DNA from 3 places in the Streptosporangium sp. NPDC006007 genome. Region 3 is predicted to be linked to each of the others. Evidence: riboswitches for the same ligand, from Rfam matches in the RefSeq annotation. Region 3 holds a riboswitch; each other region holds the start of a gene.
The links. A riboswitch is a leader RNA that binds a small molecule or an ion and turns the genes downstream of it on or off. The one in region 3 is predicted to bind cobalamin.
Positions count from the first base shown of each region.

Region 1: another riboswitch for cobalamin. It lies ahead of metE (5-methyltetrahydropteroyltriglutamate--homocysteine S-methyltransferase); the one in region 3 lies ahead of ABZ194_RS23595 (CbtB domain-containing protein).
Region 2: another riboswitch for cobalamin. It lies ahead of ABZ194_RS19390 (ribonucleoside-diphosphate reductase subunit alpha); the one in region 3 lies ahead of ABZ194_RS23595 (CbtB domain-containing protein).

Region 1 is NZ_JBEXUG010000015.1:16,719-18,974, forward strand. It holds gene metE (5-methyltetrahydropteroyltriglutamate--homocysteine S-methyltransferase) at 1-1,126, opposite strand, end outside; cobalamin riboswitch at 1,224-1,436, opposite strand; gene ABZ194_RS14400 (asparagine synthase-related protein) at 1,563-2,256, opposite strand, start outside.
Region 2 is NZ_JBEXUG010000024.1:23,989-26,244, reverse strand. It holds gene ABZ194_RS19390 (ribonucleoside-diphosphate reductase subunit alpha) at 1-1,019, opposite strand, end outside; cobalamin riboswitch at 1,139-1,338, opposite strand; gene ABZ194_RS19385 (tripartite tricarboxylate transporter substrate-binding protein) at 1,343-2,256, opposite strand, start outside.
Region 3 is NZ_JBEXUG010000035.1:48,977-51,232, reverse strand. It holds gene ABZ194_RS23605 (histidine phosphatase family protein) at 1-247, opposite strand, end outside; gene ABZ194_RS23600 (CbtA family protein) at 244-987, opposite strand; gene ABZ194_RS23595 (CbtB domain-containing protein) at 995-1,189, opposite strand; cobalamin riboswitch at 1,219-1,339, opposite strand; gene dop (depupylase/deamidase Dop) at 1,479-2,256, opposite strand, start outside.

The sequences.
Region 1 (2,256 bases), on a different contig from region 3:
CGATCGCCACGACCTCCGCCACCTTCTGCCGGGCGAACGCCAGCCCCTCGGGCAGCCCCTCCTCCCGATCCAGGTCGAGCGGGACGTGCATCAGCGAGCACGAGGTGGAGACCACCACCTCCCCGGCCAGTCCGAGCAGCGCGGCGCAGGTGGACAGCGCGGCGGGCAGCCTGGTCCGCCACACGTTGCGGCCGTCCACCACCCCGGCCACCACGGTCTTGCCCGCCAGCCCCGCGGCCCCGGCGAGGTTGCCGGGACCGGCCACGAAGTCCAGCCCGATGGCCTCGACCCGGGACGCCGCGAGCACCGGCAGCGCCTCGCCGATCTCGCCGAAGTAGGTGGCCACCAGCAGGCGGGGACGGTGGCTGAGCCCGCCGAGGTGGTCGTAGGCGCGGGCGAGGGCCTTCAACTCCTCAACGGACCTGTCTCCGGCCAGCGCGGGCTCGTCGAGCTGCACCTCGGCGACTCCGGCGGAGGCCAGCCGCTCCAGCAGTTCGGCGTAGACGTCCAGCAGGTCGTCCAGGAGCAGCAGCGGTGAGAAGCCGGCCTCCCCGCCGCTCTCGCCGGTCTCCGCGGGGGATCCGGTGGCGGGCCCGGCCATGGTCTCGGCCGTGGTCTCGGCGGTTGACTTGGCCAGCAGCAGGTAGCTGAGCGGGCCGACCAGCACCGGCCTGGTCTCGATGCCCAGCTCCCTGGCCTCGCCGTACTCGGTCAGCGGCTTCTTCCAGTCGAGCCGGAACCGGGTGTCGGGGCCGAGCTCGGGCGCCAGGTAGTGGTAGTTCGTGTCGAACCACTTGGTCATCTCCAGGGGCGCGATGCCCTGGGTGCCGCGCGCCATCGCGAAGTAGCGGTCGAGGCCGTCGAGCCCGGCGAAGCGGACGGGGACCGCGCCGAGCATGACGGTGGTGTCGAGGACGTGATCGTAGAAGGAGAAGGTGTTGGACGGGATGTCGGTCAGCCCCGCGTCGCGGAGATCCGTCCAGGTGCGCTCGCGCAGGTCGCGGCCGACGGCACGGAGCCGGGAGGCGTCGATCGTGCCGGCCCAGTAGGCCTCGACGGCCTTCTTCAACTCCCGGTCGGGGCCGATCCTGGGGTAGCCGAGAACGGTGGTGCGCTGGTCTCTCATGGGTCCTTTTCCCTCGTGGAACCCGGCCGTGCGCGGGCATGCCGAGGGAAAGGCGATCCCCTCGGCCCTCCCGCGGGGCCATGGACGGCCGCGTGCCGACCGGCACGCGGGCGGTGGCAGGTATTCGGACTCGTGGGCGTCGCACTCGTTCCTACTGGCCGTCGCTTCCCAGGTGGTTGTCCCACCCAGTGCTTGTGTGACGGCGGTCGTTCCCACTCACCGCTGCGGGGCAGTCCCGGAGTCGCACCGGGTTCCCTGTTGCCTCGCCGCTCCGGTCGGGGAGCGGCGAACCAGCCGCACCGGCAGCATAACCCGGCCCGCTCCGATTTTTTCCCCGACGGACCCCGGCGGATGTCACAGAGGGCGGTTCACAGTGCCGGTTCGCGGTGCCGTTCACGTTCACGACGGCCGGAGAGCCCGGCTCCGTGGCGCCGGCTCACGAGGGGATGGGGACCCGGATCGGGGTGAGCCCTTCGGGGGCCCTGCCCGGATAGACGCCGGACAGCATCGTGGCCACGGTGTAGAGGTGCCAGCCCTGGGCGGGCCTCTTGAGCACCGGGTCGGCGAACAGTCTGCGGACCTCGTCGGGGGCGACGATGGGGGCCAGCAGGTCGAGATGACCGAGGACGTGGTCGCGGAGCACCGCCGTCAGCGTCTCGTCGGGGCCGGTCCGCCAGCTCCAGCCTCCGCCGGTCTTCGGCGCCGTCAGGAAGCCGGGCCTGCGCTGCCAGGGGTAGTAGCGCCTGCCCACGGTGAACCGCCACGGCTTTCCCTCGATCGGAACGTTCCTGAGCGAGGGGGCGAGGCCGGCGGTGAGCCGGTGGATGACCTCCTCGGACAGCCGCCAGGTCTGGTCCAGGCCCAGTGCCGCCCGCACCACCCGGTTGTCGAGGAACGGCCAGATCGGGTCGCCCCGGCGCAGTGATCCGGCCCGGGCCCCGGCCTGCCAGCGGCCGATCCGGTAGGAGACGTACATGTGGTCGAGCGCCTCCAGCCCCCCGCGTTCCTGCCAGGGCCGGGCCAGCTCACGCGCGTGCTCGTTGGCGGCCTCGGTGAACAGCGCCGGATCCCGCAGGAACGTGGCGTCCACCCGGCGGCGCAGCGCCTTGGCGCTCAGGTCGCTCTGCAGC
Region 2 (2,256 bases), on a different contig from region 3:
TGCTTGACGAACCGGCCCTCGGCCTCGGCGGCCCGGTAGGCCTCCTCGAACGCGGCGCCGTACAGGTCGGTGAGGTGCGGGACCTCCTTGGGGTCGAACAGCGACCACGTCTCGTCGGCCTCGACCCGGCGCATGAACTCGTCCGGGATCCAGTTGGCGAGGTTCAGGTTGTGGGTGCGGCGGGCCTCCTCGCCGGTGTTGTCGCGCAGTTCGAGGAACTCCTCGACGTCGGCGTGCCAGGACTCCAGGTAGACGCAGGCCGCGCCCTTGCGGCGTCCCCCCTGGTTGACCGCGGCGACGCTGGAGTCGAGGGTGCGCAGCCACGGCACGATGCCGTTGGAGTGGCCGTTGGTGCCGCGGATCAGCGAGCCGCGCGAGCGGACGCGGGTCCAGGCGATGCCGATCCCCCCGGCGTACTTCGACAGCCGCGCGACCTGCCCGTACCGGTCGTAGATGGACTCCAGCTCGTCCCTCGGGGAGTCGAGCAGGAAGCAGGACGACAGCTGGGGCCTGCGCGACCCGGAGTTGAACAGGGTGGGCGAACTGGGCAGGTAGGACAGGGTCGCCATGAGCGCGTACAGCTCGGCGGCCTCCTCGACCGTCTCCGACAGGCCGCAGGCCACCCGGAGGAGGAAGTGCTGGGGGCGCTCCAGGACCTTCCGGGTCTCTGGGTGGCGCAGCAGGTAGCGGTCGTAGACCGTGCGCAGCCCGAAGTACTCGAAGCGGGCGTCGGCGTCCGGTGCCACCAGCGCGTCGAGCACGGCGGCGTTGGCGGTCACGAACGCGGCCAGCCCGTCCTGGACGAGCCCGGCCGCGTGGGTCGCGGCGATGGACTCGGAGAAGGTGCGGACCCCGTTCCCGGCCGCCTCGTCGGCGATCAGCCCGGCCAGCAGTCCGGCGGCCACTCTGGAGTTCTCCGGGTCGGTGATCACCCGGGCCGCGGCCTCCTCAATGGCCAACCGGCGGTCCGCCGGGTTCCGCCCGATCTCCTCGGCGACGTCGACCAAGGTCTGTGTCACGTGTTACCCCTCGCGCGTTCGTATTCCCCGCACGGCTCTCAACCGGAAGGGGCGCACGCGTCACAGACGGTTCCGGGCACACCGGACCGCCTCGCTCCGCGGGCCCTCCCGCGAGGCCCTGGACCAATCACGTCACCGGCAGGTTTTCGGACTCGCGGGCGCCTGGCGCATGCCTACTGGCCGTCGCTTCCCAGGCAGACCTCACCCAGTGCTTCATGACGGCGGTCGTTCCCGCTCACCGCTGCGGGGCAGTCCCGGACTTTCACCGGGTTCCCTCTTACCTCGCCCCGATGGGCGAACCAGCAACGACCAGGATCCTACATCTAGTGCCGCCCGGCGCAACTACCCCAACAACTTGTGGCGATAGACCTCATTAATCCAAGCTCGTTGAGCACTCCCCGGGTACGGCGGGTCTCGGTGACGAGCCACTGACGAAAATCGTCGCCGCTCAGGTAGACCCGGTTCCAGCCGTTGGCCGCGCAGACGGCCTGCCAGCGGGGTGAGGCGTCGATCCGGTCGCACAGGGCGAGGGCCTCCTCCCGGTCCCCGGCGCTCATGCCGCGCGGGCCGAGCAGCCCGCACCAGTCTGTGTACTCCAGCCGGACCTCGCGTTCCATCAGCGTCGGCGCGTCGATCCCCTCGATCCGCTCGGCGGAGGAGACCACCAGCGGCCGCACGCGGCCCGCGGCGATGTCCGGCATGAAGGAGCGCGCCGACCCCAGGATCGCGGCCACCCGGCCCTCGTAGAGCGCCTCGGCGGCCTCGGCTCCGCCGGAGTATCCCGCGTAGTCGAGCAGCCGGACGTCCACCCCCAGGCACCTGCCGATCATGCCGTAGAGCACGTGGTCGGAGCCCCCCTCCAGCCGTCCGCCCACCATCATCTCGGCCGGGTTGCGGCGGAGCACCGCGGCGAAGTCCTCGAAGCTGCGCAGCAGGGAGTGCGCCGGGACGACCAGGGCGGCCCAGTCGCCGACCAGCCGGGCCAGCGGGGTGGTGGCCTCCGTCACGGAGTCGGCGTTGGCGATCTCCGCCCCGGCCACCATCGGCATGCCGGTGAGGAGCAGCCTGCCCTCGCGCGCGAACGCGCCCCGGGCGGCGGTGAACGCGCTCAGCGCGGCCACCCCCACGTTGCCCGGGTAGTTGCTCACCTCGACCGCCCGCGCCAGTCCCTCCCCGCGCAGGACCGCGGCCAGCGCGCGGGCGGTCCGGTCCCAGCCCTGCCCTCGCCCCGCGGGCG
Region 3 (2,256 bases):
AGTCGCAGTCGGCGAGCAGCGGATCGGGCGGGGCCCGCAGTCCGAGGGCCTCGGCCGTCTGGACGCAGCGCAGCTCGGCGGCGCGAACCGCCGCGGCGCCCAGCCCGATCGGCGGGGTCAGCCCGGCGGCCCGGCGCAGGCCGGGGCCGTCGAGCGGTTCGTCGCCGGGGAACGCGGCCCGTGCCGTCGCCGCCGTCGACCCGTGGGAGACGAGCAGCAGGCGGGTGACCCCCACCGGGGCCGTCACACCGGGCTGCGTCGGCGCGCGGCGAAGGCGAAGAGCGCGCCGACGCCAAGCCAGAACACCGCCTGGGTACCGAGGGAGGCGATACGGAAGTCCCACAGGAGGTCGGCGGGGAAGCCCGGGGGCACCTCGTCGATCTCCGGCAGGAGGATCCAGGCGGCCGCCACCGGCACCAGCAGGGACGCGCCGCCGGCCAGCCAGCGCAGCCACGGCTCGCTCCGGGAGGCGTACCGGTAGGCGGCGGTGCCCGCGCCGACGGCGAGGATCCCGACGACCACCGCGGTCAGGTAGAGCACCGTCCGCTGGTCGATCGTCTCGGGGTCTCCGACGGCAGGCGGGTTGGCGGGATATTTCAGGAAGGGCACCAGGACGATCGCGAGGAACGCCGCCGCCGCGAGGGTGACCGCGAGCACCGGTTCCGATCGGGGGCCGACCCTGCCGCGCACCGCCGCGTAGACGAGGGCGAACAGGCCGCCGACGGCCACGCCGTACAGGCCGAGGGCGAGGAAGAGTCCGAGGCGCTGGCCGTTCCTGCTGACGGGCGCCTCGTCCTCGTCGTGGGAGTGGGCGGGCTGGGCCGCCTCGTGGGAGTGGGCACCGGCGGGGGAGGCCGCCGCGGCCGCCTCCTCCAGCGCGATGGCCCGATCGATGCGCGGCTCGCCCGCGGTGTAGGCGAAGACGGCCGCGAACAGGCCGGCGAGCAGTCCGACGAGCATGCCCCGGACGATGAGTTTGACGATCACGTGCGGCTCAGTGACACGGGACGCCGAGCAGATGGCGCCCGTCGTGCATGAGTTCGTGCAGGTAGTTACCGGCCTGCGAGACGGCTCCCTGGTCGAAGGCGACCAGGTAGGCGACCAGCAGCAGCACCGGTACGGCGAGCAGCCAGCGGGTGAGTGCCTGCCATGGGATGGGCTGGGCCTGCGGAACCGAGATCTGGCTCACGGCCACCTCCTCCGGGATTGACGCGTCCCTTTTCGTAGGTCGGTGGCGGCCGAGTGACCTGGCTCCCGGTCCCGAAGGGCCCGGTTACAGTGGCGCGACCGCACCGGAATCTCACCGGATTTCCCTCGCACCGCCACAAAACACCCGGAACGTACCTCGGTTTGCCGTCATCCGTCAATCCACACGGCATCGGACGCGTCCCTGGCGGAGACACCTCCGCCTCGCCGGGGCGTCCGGACGTCGCCTTTGGGGGAGGCGCCCGTCCGGGCGCCTCCCCCAAAGGCGACGATCACTGCTCACCGGTGAGGGCGGTCACCAGGTCGGCGGCGGAGCGGCAGCGGTCGAACAGCTCGCCCACATGGGCCTTGGTGCCGCGGAGCGGCTCCATGGTCGGGACGCGCTGCAGCGACTCGCGGCCGGGGATGTCGAAGATGACCGAGTCCCAGGAGGCGGCGGCCACCGACTCGCTGAACTGGCTCAGGCAGCGGCCCCGGAAGTAGGCCCGGGTGTCGCTGGGCGGGGCCTCGATGGCCCGCTGGACCTCGTCCTCGGTCACCAGGCGCTGCATCCGGCCGCGGGCCACCAGCCGGTTGTACAGGCCGCGGTCGGGGCGGATGTCGGAGTACTGGAGGTCGACGAGCTGCAGGCGGGGATGGGACCAGGGCAGGCCGTCGCGGGTGCGGTAACCCTCCAGCAACTCCAGCTTGGCCACCCAGTCGAGCTCCCGTGACAGCTGCATCGGGTCCTCCGCCAGGCGGGTGAGGACCGACTCCCAGCGGTCCAGGACGTCCTTGGTCGGCTCGTCCACGCCGTTGCCGCTGCGTTCCTCGGCGTACTTGCGCGCCAGCTCCAGGTATTCCATCTGGAGCTGGACCGCGGTGAGCCTGCGGCCGTCGCGCATGGAGATCTCGTACTTCAGCGTCGGGTCGTGGGAGACCGCGCGCAGCGCCTGGACGGGGTTGTCCACCACGAGGTCGCGGGTGAAGTAACCGTCCTCGATCATGGCCAGGACCAGCGCCGTCGAGCCCAGCTTCAGGTAGGTCGAGATCTCCGACATGTTGGCGTCG